One region of the Variovorax sp. PAMC 28711 genome, then DNA from elsewhere that is predicted to be linked to it. Evidence: predicted binding sites of a transcription regulator. Region 1 holds the regulator's gene; the other holds the start of a gene.
What was found. Region 1 encodes HrcA, which represses chaperone genes, less so after heat shock. Its sites were predicted from a motif close to TTAGCACTCNNNNNNNNNGAGTGCTAA; they were not measured.
Positions count from the first base shown of each region.

Region 1 (7,114 bases):
GAAGACAGCGCCGCGGTCATCGAATTGCGCCTCCGAAACGCAGCGCAAGAGATGGCGCGGGCCAGCGAATTCGACTTCGTTATAATCAACGAGTTATTTGAGCGCGCGCTTTTCGACCTGAAAGCCATCGTCCATGCGCAACGGCTGCGATATTCCGCCCAGCGCCGTGCCCGTGCTGACACCTTCGCCGCCCTCAACATTCCCTGAATTCACGCTCACTGACCGAAAGATCCTCATGGCCCGCATCACCGTCGAAGATTGTCTGCTCCAGATCCCGAACCGCTTCCAGCTCGTGCTGGCCGCGACGTACCGCGCCCGCATGCTGAGCCAGGGCCACGCGCCGAAGATCGAGAGCAAGAACAAGCCGGCCGTGACCGCGCTGCGCGAAATCGCCGAAGGCAAGATCGGCATTGAAATGCTGAAGAAAGTTCCGGGCTGATCTGACTGACGCCCGTCGACCACAAAGAGGCACCGCTTGCGGTGCTTTTTTTGTGGCCGAACGCTTCGTCACGAGGGTCGCGCTAAAGTGGTGCTCATGAGCGCGGTCGTCAAACCTTCACTGAATGCCCCCAAGGGCAGCCCGCGCCCGAGCCCTGCTGCATTGAATGCCGCCGCTGCCAGTTTCGCGGCACTGACCGCGCGGCTCGAATACCTGAATGCGGAAGACAAGGAACTGGTTCGCCGCGCCTACCGCTTCGCCGACGAAGCGCACCTGGGCCAGCTGCGCAACAGCGGCGAGCCCTACATCACCCACCCGATCGCGGTCGCCGCGCAATGCGCCGAGTGGAAGCTCGACGCGCAGGCGCTCATGGCGGCGTTGCTGCATGACGCGATCGAGGATTGCGGCGTCACCAAGCCCGAGCTGATCGAGCGCTTCGGCGCACCGGTCGCCGAACTGGTCGACGGGCTGACCAAGCTCGACAAGCTCCAGTTCGACACGCGCGAAGAAAGCCAGGCCGAGTCATTCCGCAAGATGCTGCTGGCGATGGCGCGCGACGTTCGCGTCATTCTCGTGAAGCTGGCAGACCGTACGCACAACATGCGCACGCTGGACGATGCGCCCCGCGAAAAATGGGCACGCATCGCGGGTGAGACACTCGAGATCTACGCCCCGATCGCGCACCGGTTGGGCCTGAACCAGACCTACCGCGAATTACAGGAGTTGTCGTTCAGGCATTTGCGACCGTGGCGCTACGCCATTCTGGCCAAGGCCGTCGCCAAGGCGCGTGGCCGGCGACGCGACCTGATTCACAAGGTGCAACGCGAACTGGAATCGGCATTTGCATCGGCCAGCATGGTGGTGCGCATCGCGGGACGCGAGAAGACCTTGTATTCGATCTACCGCAAGATGGAAGAAAAGCGCTTGAGCTTCGCGCAGGTCACCGACATTTACGGCTTCCGGCTGATCGTGCCAAACGTCATCGCCTGCTACACGGGCCTGGGCATCCTTCACCAGATGTACAAGCCGCTTCCGGGCAAGTTCAAGGATCACATCGCGATCGCGAAGCTGAACGGCTACCAGTCGTTGCACACGACCCTGGTCGGGCCTTCGGGCGTGGCGGTCGAATTCCAGCTGCGCACCGAGGCGATGCACGTGGTCGCCGAATCGGGGGTCGCGGCACATTGGCTCTACAAGGCGGTAGAGCCGAATGGCGGGGGCGGCGACCGGCTCGGTACCAAGTGGCTGCAATCGCTGCTCGACATCCAGCACGAAACGCGCGACGCCACCGAGTTCTGGGATCACGTCAAGGTGGATCTCTTTCCGGATGCCGTCTATGTGTTCACGCCCAAGAGCCAGATCATGGCGTTGCCGCGCGGTGCGACGGTGGTCGACTTTGCCTATGCCATCCACAGCAACATCGGCGATCACACCTCGGCAGCGCGCATCAATGGCGACCAGGTGCCCTTGCGCACCGAGCTGAAAAACGGCGACGTGGTCGAGGTGATCACGGCCCCAGTGTCTACGCCCAATCCGGCCTGGCTCGGCTTTGTGCGCACCGGGCGGGCGCGATCGAAGATTCGCCACTACCTCAAGACGCTCGCGCAGGCCGAATCCGAAGGTCTTGGCGAGAAACTATTGGCGCAGGCCCTTCGCGCCGAAGGCCTGGGCAACCTGCCTGCGGACGATGCGGAATACCAGGCTGTATGGGAGCGCTTGCTCCGCTTCACCGGAAGCCGCAACCGCTCGGAACTGCTGACCGACATCGGTCTGGGCAAACGCATCGCCAGCATCGTCGCCAAACGCCTGATGGCCCTGCTGGCGGAGCGCGGTCAAAAACCCGATGCAGTCATGCTCAGCCGTGAGCGCTTCACCGCCCACGAGACCGTTTCGCAAGGGGCGGTGACGCTCGACGGCAGCGAGAATTCTTCGGTTCGCTTTGCCCTGTGTTGTCGACCTATTCCAGGCGATCCGATCGTCGGCTACCTGGGTCATGGCGAAGGCCTGGTGGTGCACACCGAAGCCTGCGGCGTGGGCCAGCGCCTGTACTACAAGGACAGTGAACGTTTCTTCGCCGTCGAGTGGTCGGACGATCCTGTGCGGACCTTCGAGACCGGCGTCGTGATCACGGTGCGCAACGACAAGGGCGTGCTGGCCCGCGTCGCGGCCAGTCTTGCGAACGCCGAAGCCGACATCACGCACGTGGAAATGGCCGACGAGACCCAGCAGGAATCGACCGACTTGCGTTTTGTGATTGCAGTGCGGGATCGCTCCCACCTCGAAGCCGTGCTGCGGGCCGTGAAACGAACCGGATCGGTGCTGTCGGCCGCAAGGACTGTCCCGGCCGCGTGAAGCGGCGAAGTCGTCAATCGGCAGGTCGAGCCAGCGGGTAGTTCACCGCCAGCACTTCGACTTCGTGCGCGCCGGCCGGCGTGATCAACTTGACCACATCGCCTTCACGCGACTTCAACAGCGCCCGGGCCACGGGCGAAATCCAGCTCACTTGCGATTGCGCGCTGTCCGCCTCGTCGATGCCCAGAATGGTCACCGTGTGCTCGAGGCCAGCTTCGTTGGCATAGCGCACCGTCGCGCCAAAGAACACTTGGTCGCTGCCATGATGAACCGACGGATCGGTGATTTCCGCCACCTCGAGCCGCTTCGTCAGGAAACGGATACGGCGATCGATTTCTCGCAGCCGCTTCTTTCCGTAGATGTAGTCACCGTTCTCCGACCGATCGCCGTTGCGGGCGGCCCAGTGAACCGCCTCGACCACCTTGGGGCGCTCGTTGTCGATCAGATCAAGCAACTCGGCGCGCAGGCGCGCGTAGCCCCCGGGTGTCATGTAGTTCTTGCTGCCCGCGGGCAGCGGTGAAGCCGCGTCACCGGCGCCGTCGTCCTCGACGTCGGAATCGGAATCGGTTTCTTTGGTGAAAGCCTTGCTCATTTGAACGCTCCAAAGAAAAAAGCCTGCAACGAACGTTGCAGGCTTTTTATGATGGTGGTGCGGCTGGCAGGAATTGAACCCACGACCCCTTGGTTCGTAGCCAAGTACTCTATCCAACTGAGCTACAGCCGCACAGCTTTCGATTATAGCACCGATTTTTTGCGATGCCACAGCATTCAGTGCTGCGTGGTAGGCCGTGATGGGCTTGAACCATCGACCAACGGATTATGAGTCCGCTGCTCTAACCAACTGAGCTAACGGCCCACGCGACGCCGATTCTAGTCAGCGGGCGCCGGCCGCTCGCCTACTTGCGATGGCTCAGCGCGTTGGTGACGAGCCGCGACGTGATGTCGACGATCTGGATCATTCGCTCGTACGGCATGCGTGTCGGCCCGATCACGCCGAGCGTGCCGACCACTTCGCCGTTGACCTCGTAGTTGGCACTGACGATCGACAATTCTTCGAACGGGACCACCTGGCTCTCGCCACCGATAAAAATCCGCACGCCTTCGGCCTTGCTCGACACATCGAGCAGTCGCATCAACTGCGCCTTTTGCTCGAACAACTCGAACGCCCTTCGGAGCTGGCCCATGTCGCTGGAAAAATCGGTGACCGCCAGCAGATTGCGCTCGCCCGAAATCACCACGTCGTCCTGCGTTTCGTTGAGGACCTCGGTGCTCACCTGCACGGCCGCCTGCATCAGCGTCGCGATCTCACCGCGCAATTTTTCCACTTCCGACTGCAGTCGGTCGCGCACTTGTTCGATCGACAGTCCTGCGCAATTGGCATTCAGGTAGTTGGACGCTTCGACCAACTGCGACTGCGTGTAGTCGGCCTCCGGGAAAATCACCCGGTTCTGCACGTCGCCATCGGGCGCCACGATGATGACCAACAAGCGCCTGTCCGAGAGACGCAGAAACTCGATCTGCCGAAAAACGGAAGCGCGTCGCGGCGCCATCACGACACCGACGAACTGGGACAGGTTCGACAGCAGGTTGGCCGCGTTGGCAATCACTTTTTGCGGCTGGTCCGACGCCAGGCTCGGCGTCGCCAGATGCTCACGCTGCGCCGTCAACATGGTGTCGACAAAAAGCCTGTAGCCGCGCGCCGTCGGAATGCGTCCTGCGGAGGTGTGCGGACTCACGATCAGCCCCAGCGCTTCGAGGTCGGACATCACATTGCGGATGGTTGCGGGCGAGAGCTCGAGCCCTGTTGCGCGCGACAACGTGCGCGATCCCACCGGCTGTCCATCAGCGATGTAACGCTCCACGAGCGTCTTGAGCAGCAACTTGGCGCGGTCGTCCAGCATCGGCGGATTTTAGTGTTGTAATTTGTAGATGACCTCTCGCTTTCGTCGCGTCGCGCTCATCGGCAAGTACCAGGCTTCAGGCGCGCGGGCGCAGGCAGGCGCGCAAGACGGCGTGATGGAAGGCATCGGCGCCTTCCTGGAATCGCAAGGTTGCGAGGTCGTGGTCGAGCGTTCGACCGCGGACGACGCCGAGGTCAGCCGCTACTCGGCGCTGACGGTCGAAGAAATCGGAAGCACCTGCGATCTCGGACTCGTGGTCGGTGGTGACGGCACGATGCTCGGCATTGGCCGGCAACTCGCCTGCTACGGCGTCCCGCTGATCGGCATCAACCGCGGCCGGCTCGGCTTCATCACCGACATTCCGCTGGACAACTACCAAGCCACGCTGATCCCCATGCTGGCCGGCGAGTACGAAGAGGACTATCGCAGCCTGATGCACGCGCGGGTGCTTCGCGAAGGCACGATCGTTTTCGATGCGCTGGCCATGAACGATGTGGTGGTCAACCGCGGCGCGACCTCGGGCATGGTGGAAATGCGCGTTTCGGTCGGCCGGCATGTGGTCGCCACACAGCGCGCAGACGGATTGATCATTGCCTCGCCCACCGGCTCCACGGCCTATGCACTGTCTGCGGGCGGGCCCTTGCTGCATCCGTCGATCCCGGGCTGGGTGCTCGTGCCGATCGCGCCGCACACCTTGTCGAATCGCCCGATCCTCCTGCCGGACGCTGATGAGATTTCGATCGAGCTCGTGGCCGGCCGTGACGCCAGCGCGAACTTCGACATGCAGTCGCTGGCCACGCTCGCCATCGGCGACCGCGTCGTGGTTCGACGCTCCGAACACAGGGCCCGCTTTCTGCATCCCAGAGGCTGGAGCTACTTCGACACGCTGCGCAAAAAACTTCACTGGAACGAAGGAGGCTCCTGACGTGGCCTTGCGACGCATCGCGTTGCGCGACTTCGTGATCGTGCACGCCCTCGAACTCGATTTTTCTGCGGGCTTCACGGTGTTGACCGGTGAAACCGGCGCCGGCAAATCAATCCTCATCGACGCACTGCAACTGGCGCTGGGCAGTCGTGCAGACGCCGGCGCAGTGCGCGAAGGCGCCGAACGCCTCGACGTCAGCGTCGAATTCGATCCGGCGCCCAGCCTGGCCGCCTGGCTCGAAGAAGGCGGCTTCGACACGGCCGAGGCGTTGTTGCTGCGTCGCACCGTCGACCTTCAAGGCCGAAGCCGCGGCTGGATCAATGGCAGCCCGGCCACGGCCGCGCAACTGCGCACGATCGGCGACCGGTTGCTGGACATTCACGGCCAGCACGCTTGGCAAAGCCTGACGCGGCCCGAGTCGGTGCGCGGCCTGCTGGACGCCTACGCGGGCGTCCAGACCGATGCGCTCGATGCCGCGTGGAGTGCGTGGCGACTGGCGTTGTCGTCGCTCGACGCCGCCCGCAGCGCGCAGGACTCGCACCAGCGCGAACGGGAGCGGCTGCAATGGCAGGTGGCCGAGGTCGCCAAGCTGGCACCGCTTGCGGACGAGTGGGAAGAACTCTCGGCCAGCCACAGTCGCATCTCCAATGCGCAAGCGCTCATCGAGGCCGCCGAAGGTGCACGCGATGCGCTGGAAGACGATGACAAGGGCGCGCTGTCCGCGCTCGGCCGCGCCGTTTCGCTGCTGCAGAATTGCGAGCACATCGAACCCGAATTCAAGGCGCTGAGCGAGGTTCTCGCCTCCAGCGTCGCGCAGGCGGCCGACGCGGCGCATTCGCTCCATGGCTACTTGCGCCACACCGACGTCGACCCGCAACGACTGGCCGAGCTCGATACGCGGATGGGGCTTTGGATGTCGCTGGCGAGGCGCTACAAGCGCACGCCGTCCGAGTTGCCGTCGCTGCTGTCGGGGTGGCAAAGCGAACTCGCGGCGCTGGACGCCCAGAGCGATCTCGCGGCGCTGGAGCGCACGGAGCAGATCGCGCAACAGAGCTACATGAAGGCCGCTGCCATTCTGAGCAAGTCTCGCAAGCAAGCCGCTCCACGCCTCGCGAAGGCGGTCACGCTGGCGATGCAGGGACTCGGCATGCAGGGCGGCCAATTCGAGGTCGCCTTGCAACCCCTCGATCAGCCCGGTCGCGCGGGGCTCGAAGACATCACCTTTCTCGTGAGCGGCCATCCGGGCAGCACGCCCCGGCCCATCGGCAAGGTGGCTTCCGGCGGCGAGCTGTCGCGCATCGCGCTCGCGATCGCCGTGACCACCAGCGAACTCGGCACCGCGCAGACGCTGATCTTCGACGAGGTTGATGCCGGCGTCGGCGGCGCCGTCGCGGAGACCGTCGGCAAGCTCATGCAGCAGCTCGGGCGCAGCCGCCAGGTGCTGGCGGTGACGCACCTGCCGCAAGTCGCCGCCTGCGCCGACCATCATCTGCGCGT
Region 1 is NZ_CP014517.1:2,925,109-2,932,222, reverse strand. It holds gene gmk (guanylate kinase) at 1-207, shown strand, start outside; gene rpoZ (DNA-directed RNA polymerase subunit omega) at 236-439, shown strand; gene AX767_RS14255 (RelA/SpoT family protein) at 536-2,791, shown strand; gene greB (transcription elongation factor GreB) at 2,805-3,383, opposite strand; tRNA gene AX767_RS14245 (tRNA-Arg) at 3,439-3,515, opposite strand; tRNA gene AX767_RS14240 (tRNA-Ile) at 3,571-3,647, opposite strand; gene hrcA (heat-inducible transcriptional repressor HrcA) at 3,688-4,692, opposite strand; gene AX767_RS14230 (NAD kinase) at 4,721-5,617, shown strand; gene recN (DNA repair protein RecN) at 5,619-7,114, shown strand, end outside.

Region 2 (7,114 bases), 1.8 Mb from region 1:
GTTTGGCGATGCCGTAGCCCTGCCCCAGGGTGCAGCCGAGCGCCATCAGCGCGTGACCGTGCGCCACCGACTCGACCCCTTCGGCAATGGTCCGCAAGCCGAGGCCTTCGGCCATGACGAGGATGCCTTTCACGATGGCGCGATCGGCCTCGTTCTGGAGCAGCCCGCGCACGAAGCTCTGGTCGAGCTTGAGCGAGGCCACCGGCAACTGGCGCAGGTACGTCAGCGACGAATAGCCGGTGCCGAAGTCATCCAGCGCGACCGGCACGCCGAGCGCGGCGCACCGGCCAATCGACTGCACCACGGCACTGGCGTCGGTGATGGCCGTGGTCTCCAGCACTTCCAGTTCGAGCACGCCGCGTTGCAGCAGCGGATAACGCGCGAGATGCGCTTCGAGCCGCGCCGCGAAATCGGAACACAGAAGATCGCGCGGGCTGATGTTCACGCTGACCGAGGTCGTCACGCCACCCCGGTGCCAAACGTCCACCTGACGCAGCGCCTCGCCGATGGCCCAGTCGGCCAGCGCCTCGACGACCTCGTCCTCTGCGATCGACGGGATGAAGGCGTCCGGCTGCAGCAGGCCGTGCGTCGGATGGTCCCAGCGGATCAGCGCCTCGAAGCCGATGACGGTGCCGCCGCGCATGTCGACTTTCGGCTGGTAGGCCAGCCGGAACTCGCCCGCCGCGAGGCCGGTGCGGATGCGCTGCGCTGTCACGGGGCGCCGTCCCGCGCAGCGTAATGGCGCGCCTTGTCGTCGTACATCGCGCGGTCGGCGCGCACCACCGCGGCGTCGAGCGATTCGCCGGCGGCGCAGGTGGCGATGCCGATCGACACGCTGAGGACATGCCCGCTCTGGCCCGCATGGAACTGGTTGTTGAGCTCGAACATCGACAGGATGCGGTCGCGCATCGCCTGGGCGCCGCGTTCGTCGGTCATCGGCAGCAGCACCGAGAACTCGTCGCCGCCGATGCGCGCCGGCCAGCCCGGCGACTCGACCGCTTTCGCCAGCACATCGCCCACGCGCCTCAGCAACGCATCGCCGGCGGCGTGGCCCAGCTCGTCGTTGATCGGCTTCAGGCCGTTCAGGTCGATCGTGAGGATCGACACCGGCCACGGCCCCTTGCGCGAGAGCCGGTTCAGCTCCTCGGTGTAGAACGAGCGGTTGCACAGACGCGTGAGCACATCGTGCTTGCCGAGGTATTCGAGGTACGCCTCGGCTTTCTTGCGCGCCGTGATGTCGACCAGCGACACGAGCACCAGGTCCCAGTTCTCCAGGTGGTCCTCCAGCACGGCGAACTGCATGTGGATGTTGATGAGATCGCCGTGCAGCGAGTAATTGATCACCTCGCGCTGCTGCAAGGTCTTGCCGTTCCAAAGGTCCTGCAACTGGTCTGCGAAGGAGTCGTGCATCTCGTCGCGAAACACCTTCGTGAGGTCGTGCAGCAGCGTCGGCGTATCGTCCGCGCCGAACATGCGCAGCGTCTCGCGGTTCACGTCGATCACCCGGATTTCCTGCATGCAGCGCATCACGAACTCCGGGTGCACCTTGATGAAGGTGGCGAAGTCGGTGATGCCGCGCTGGCGGATGTCGTCGAGCAGCCCCTTGACCGCGCTGAAATCTTCCACCCAGAGCGACACCGGCGAGCGCTCGAACAGGCCCCGCGCGTAGCGCTCGCTTTCGGCGCGCTCCCGGGCCGCAGCCACGCGGGCGCTGACGTCGTGCAGCGACACCAGCACGCGGTCCCAGGCGGACTCGTGGCCCGGCAGGACGCGCACCTGCAACTGCACATCGAGCCGGCGGCCGTCCAGCGTGTAGTTGACCGTCTGGTTGCTGAAATCGAGCTGCCCCGACCAGAGCTGGTCGAGCTCGTAGCGGACCGATTGCGACATGTCATCGCGAAAGACGACATCGAGCGCGGCCAGCAGCGCCGGCTGGCTGTCGGCGCCGAACAGCGTGAGGGTGCGCTGGTTCACGCGCAGCACCTTGAACTGCGCGATGCAGGCCGCGATTCGGCTCGGGTCGGCGGCCAGGTGCGCGGCCAGATCGATGACGCCCTCCGCGCGCCAGGCGTCGAAAAGGCGTTTCAGCCCGCTGTAATCTTCGAGCCAGAGCGAGACCGGCGCGAGATCGAACATCGACTCGAAATCGGTGGTGGGCGACGGGGTGGGATGCAGCATCCGGACACATTGTCCACACATCGCCGGGCGGGCTTTGCCCTTGAAACCCCGCCAAATGCCCTTATCATTAGCACTCGCTGAGGTTGAGTGCTAACAAGTGCCGCCTCCAGTCGATGGGGAGCCGGTCTTTCAGGCCGACGCCCCGGAACCAACCCCCGTTTCTATTCAGGAGATGCAATGAAACTTCGTCCTTTGGCCGATCGCGTGATCGTCAAGCGCATTGACAGCGAAACCAAGACCGCCTCCGGCATCGTCATCCCCGACGCCGCCGCCGAAAAGCCCGACCAGGGTGAAGTCCTGGCCGTGGGCCCGGGCAAGAAGACCGACAAGGGCGACCTGATCGCCATGAACGTCAAGGTCGGTGACCGCGTTCTGTTCGGCAAGTACTCGGGCCAGACCGTCAAGGTCGACGGCGACGAGCTGCTGGTCATGAAGGAAGACGACCTGTTCGCAGTCGTCGAGAAGTAATCCACTTCTCCTCATCCCCCAATCAACTGAATTCGGAGAATCAACATGGCAGCAAAAGACGTAGTCTTCGGCGGTGAAGCCCGCGCACGCATGGTCGAGGGTGTCAACATCCTGGCCAACGCCGTCAAAGTGACCTTGGGCCCCAAGGGTCGCAACGTGGTGCTCGAGCGTTCGTTCGGCGCCCCCACGGTGACCAAGGACGGTGTGTCCGTCGCCAAGGAAATCGAACTCAAGGACAAGCTCCAGAACATGGGCGCCCAGCTCGTGAAGGAAGTGGCCTCCAAGACCTCGGACAACGCCGGTGACGGCACCACGACCGCCACGGTCCTGGCGCAAGCCATCGTTCGTGAAGGCTTCAAGCTGGTCGCGGCCGGCATGAACCCGATGGACCTGAAGCGCGGCATCGACAAGGCGGTCACCGCCCTGGTCGCCGAGCTGAAGAAGGCATCGAAGCCCACCACCACGTCGAAGGAAATCGCGCAAGTCGGTTCGATCTCGGCCAACAGCGACGAAACCATCGGCAAGCTCATCGCTGACGCGATGGACAAGGTCGGCAAGGAAGGCGTCATCACCGTCGAAGACGGCAAGTCGCTCGACAGCGAACTCGACGTCGTCGAAGGCATGCAGTTCGACCGCGGCTACCTGTCGCCGTACTTCATCAACAACCCGGAAAAGCAATCGGCGATTCTGGACAACCCCTTCGTGCTGCTCTACGACAAGAAGATCAGCAACATCCGTGACCTGCTCCCGGCACTGGAACAAGTCGCGAAGTCGGGCCGTCCGCTGCTGATCATTGCCGAAGAAGTCGAAGGCGAAGCCCTGGCGACGTTGGTCGTGAACACGATCCGCGGCATCCTGAAGGTCGTGGCCGTCAAAGCACCGGGCTTCGGCGACCGCCGCAAGGCCATGCTGGAAGACATCGCCATCCTGACGGGCGGCAAGGTCATCGCTGAAGAAGTCGGCCTGACGCTCGAAAAGGTGACCCTGGCCGACCTCGGCTCGGCTGCCCGCATCGAAGTCGGCAAGGAAAACACGATCATCATCGACGGCGCTGGCGCTGCCGGTGACATCGAAGCGCGCGTCAAGCAAGTGCGCGTTCAGATCGAAGAAGCTTCGAGCGACTACGACCGTGAAAAGCTGCAAGAGCGCGTGGCCAAGCTGGCCGGTGGCGTTGCAGTGATCAAGGTCGGCGCTGCCACCGAAGTCGAAATGAAGGAAAAGAAGGCTCGCGTCGAAGATGCACTGCACGCTACCCGCGCTGCCGTGGAAGAAGGCGTTGTGGCTGGCGGCGGCGTGGCACTGCTGCGCGCCAAGCAGGCTGTGGGCGACAAGGTCAAGGGCGACAACGCCGACCAGGACGCCGGCATCAAGCTGGTGTTGAAGGCTGTCGAAGCGCCCCTGCGCGAGATCGTCAACAACGCCGGTGGCGAAGCTTCGGTGGTGGTGAACGCGGTGTTGGCCGGCAAGGGCAACTACGGCTTCAACGCACAGAACGACACCTACGGCGACATGCTCGAATTGGGCATCCTGGACCCGACCAAGGTCACCCGCACCGCGCTGCAGAACGCAGCGTCGGTTTCCTCGCTGCTGCTGACGACCGAAGCCATGGTCGCCGATGCACCGAAGGACGAGTCGGGCGCCGGCGGCGGCATGCCTGACATGGGTGGCATGGGCGGCATGGGCGGCATGGGGATGTAATTCCCGGCATCACCTGCGGACCGGCGAAGCCGGATCCGCGGTGATTTGCGAACAAGAAAAAGCCCGTCGTAGACGGGCTTTTTCTATTGGTAGGTTCGTCGACTAAGTCAGTGGGCGCCGCCGAAGCGGCTGTCGGACTGGCGGCGGAATTCGCTGGGGGTCATGCCTTTGATCTCCAGGAATCGCCGGTTGAAGTTCGCGACATTGTTGAAGCCGACCTGGTAGCAGATGTCGGTCACGTAGTGGTCGGTCTGCATCAAGAGGTGGCAGGCGTTGTTGATGCGCACGCGGTTCACGAAGTCGGTGAAGCTGTTGCCGGTCGAGCGGCGAAAGTAGCGGCTGAAGCGACTCTCGCTCATGCCGAGCTCGGCCGCCACGTCGGCCATCGCGATCGGCTCGGCCACGTTGTCGGTGATGCGGTTGACGATGGCGTTGATCTGGTCGACCTCGGCATCGCCTTCGGCGCCTTTCATCTGCACGCTCGAGAGCAATCGGTAGTCGGTGCATTCGGCCAGGTCGGCCAGGAAATCGCAGAATGCACCGAGGCGCCGCAGGCCGCGGGTGGATTTCACGCGCTGCCACTGCGCTTCCGCGCGGTCTGAAAAACCGAAGAACTCGATGCCATGCCGCGCGCGCTCGAGCAGCTGGTGAATTTCGCCGAGCTCGGGGATCTGGCTGGCGAACTGTTCGAGCGGCTCGTGGCGGAACTGGATCACCAGGTCGCGCGTCGCGACGCCTTCCTGCGGCACGTCGAGCGAGATCCAGTTGTGCGGCAGGCGCGGGCCGCACAGCACCAGGTGGCCGGGCTGGAAGGGCCCGATCCAGTCGCCGACGAAAGCCTTGCCAGAGGTGCCGGTGATGAAGTGCAGCTCGTATTCGTCGTGGCAGTGCCAGCGCGCAAGCGGGCTCGGAAACCCGTGCGCCAGGCAACGCACCCAACCCGCTTCTTCAGGCTTTTCGTAGCCGAGTTCAGGCGAGCGCGCGAAGTCGTGCTCCAACTCGGGCTGGCGATGGCGCGGGGTCTGGCGGGTGCGGGTGCTTTGCATGGTTTTCAGCTCATGACGCTACCACCGTCGACGTTGAGCGTTTGCGCCGTGATGTAGCGGGCTTCGTCGCTGGCCAGAAAGACCACGGCCCCCGCCATCTCGGCCGGACTGCCCATGCGGCCGAGCGGCACGGCGAGCCCGACCTGGCGCTTCTTCTCGCCGATCGGCAGATTTTCGTATCTGGCGAACAGCGCGTCGACGCCCGCCCACATCGGCGTATCGACCACGCCCGGCGCGATGCCGTTGACGCGAATGCCGTGCGGGGCCATCGCGAGTGCAGCGCTTTGCGTGTAGCTGATGACCGCGGCTTTCGTGGCGCAGTAGTGCGAGACCAGCGCCTCGCCGCGGCGTCCGGCCTGCGACGCCAGATTGATGACCGACGCACCTTCGGTGCCGGCCTCGACCATGTGCCGCAACGCGGCCTGCATCACGAAGAACATGCCCTTGACGTTCACCGCGAACATCTTGTCGAACGAGGCTTCGTCGCTGTCGAGCAGCGGCGCCATGTCGAACACGGCAGCGTTGTTCACCAGCGTGTGCAGCGGGCCGAATCGGGCCTGGGCCGCCGAGAGCATGCGCGGGATCGCATCCATGTCGGTCACGTCGGCGCCGATGTAGGCCAACGATTCGGGATGCTGTTGCAGCAGCGCGCGAGCGGCCGCCGGCGCCTGCGCGCTGCGGTCGACGATGCTGCAGCGCGCGCCCTCTGCGATGCAGGCCTCGGCCACGGCCAGGCCGATGCCGCCGCCTGCGCCGGTGATGAGAACGTGACGATCGGCGAGCCGGCCGGGAGAAGAAGCGTTGGTCATGGAGTGTGGGTGTTCAGTGCGGCCGCATCGGCCAGGAAGCCACGCTCGGCGTCGAGCGTGGCGGGATGGTCCATCAGTTCGGCAAAGAGCGACGGCGGGATCGTGATGGCACCGACGCCGAGGTCCAACAACGCAAGGTAGGCCTCGCGCGAACGCACGCTGGCCACCAGCAGGCGCGTGGCAGCGCCGCTGCGCGCGACCAGCGATTGCATCTGCGCGATCAGCGCGAGCCCGTCCGCGCCGGCATCCTGCAAACGTCCGAGATACGGTGCGGCATAGGCCGCGCTCAGCTGCGCGGCGAAGTGCGCCTGCTCGGCTGCATAGACGGCGGTGTAGGTCACCGGCACGCCCGCCGCGCTGAGCTCGGCGCCGGCGCGCAGGCCTTCGCGCGTAGCGGGAATCTTGACGACGAACTGCCCGACGTCGAACTCCGCGAGCATTGCGCGCGCATCGGCGAGCATGCCCTCCGCGTCAGCCGCCTGCACCTGCGCCTGGACCTGCCGGGCGCCCAACTTCAGCGCGTTGTGCAGCAGCGTGAACAGGCTGTCGCGTGTCACCCCCGCGCGGCGCATCAGTGTCGGATTGGTGGTGACGCCATGAATGGCCGGGTGCGGCAGGCAGCGCTCAAGCGCGTCGATGTCGGCGCTGTCGAGGTAGAGGTGGAACGGGGTCATGCCGTGTGCTTCAAGAGGCCGCCAACGCAACGCGCAATGCTTCGCGGCCCGGCGGGTCGCACCCTTCGCGGGTGCAGTTGAGTGCCGCGGCCGTCGCCGCGAAGCGCAGCACCTCGCGCCAGGCGTCGTCGGGCAGCGCAGCGAGTTGCGCCACCTGTTCCACGCCCTGCTCCAGCAGCGCGACCGAAAGGCCCGCCGCGAACGTGTCGCCGGCACCGATGGTGTCGGCCACGTCGACCTT
Region 2 is NZ_CP014517.1:1,131,721-1,138,834, forward strand. It holds gene AX767_RS05750 (EAL domain-containing protein) at 1-715, opposite strand, end outside; gene AX767_RS05755 (sensor domain-containing diguanylate cyclase) at 712-2,178, opposite strand; gene groES (co-chaperone GroES) at 2,356-2,646, shown strand; gene groL (chaperonin GroEL) at 2,692-4,344, shown strand; gene AX767_RS05770 (AraC family transcriptional regulator) at 4,452-5,390, opposite strand; gene AX767_RS05775 (L-iditol 2-dehydrogenase) at 5,396-6,199, opposite strand; gene AX767_RS05780 (transaldolase family protein) at 6,196-6,873, opposite strand; gene AX767_RS05785 (carbohydrate kinase family protein) at 6,884-7,114, opposite strand, start outside.
Region 2: groES (co-chaperone GroES) is a predicted target of HrcA. The motif match lies at 2,246-2,272, and genes of this name have one in related genera.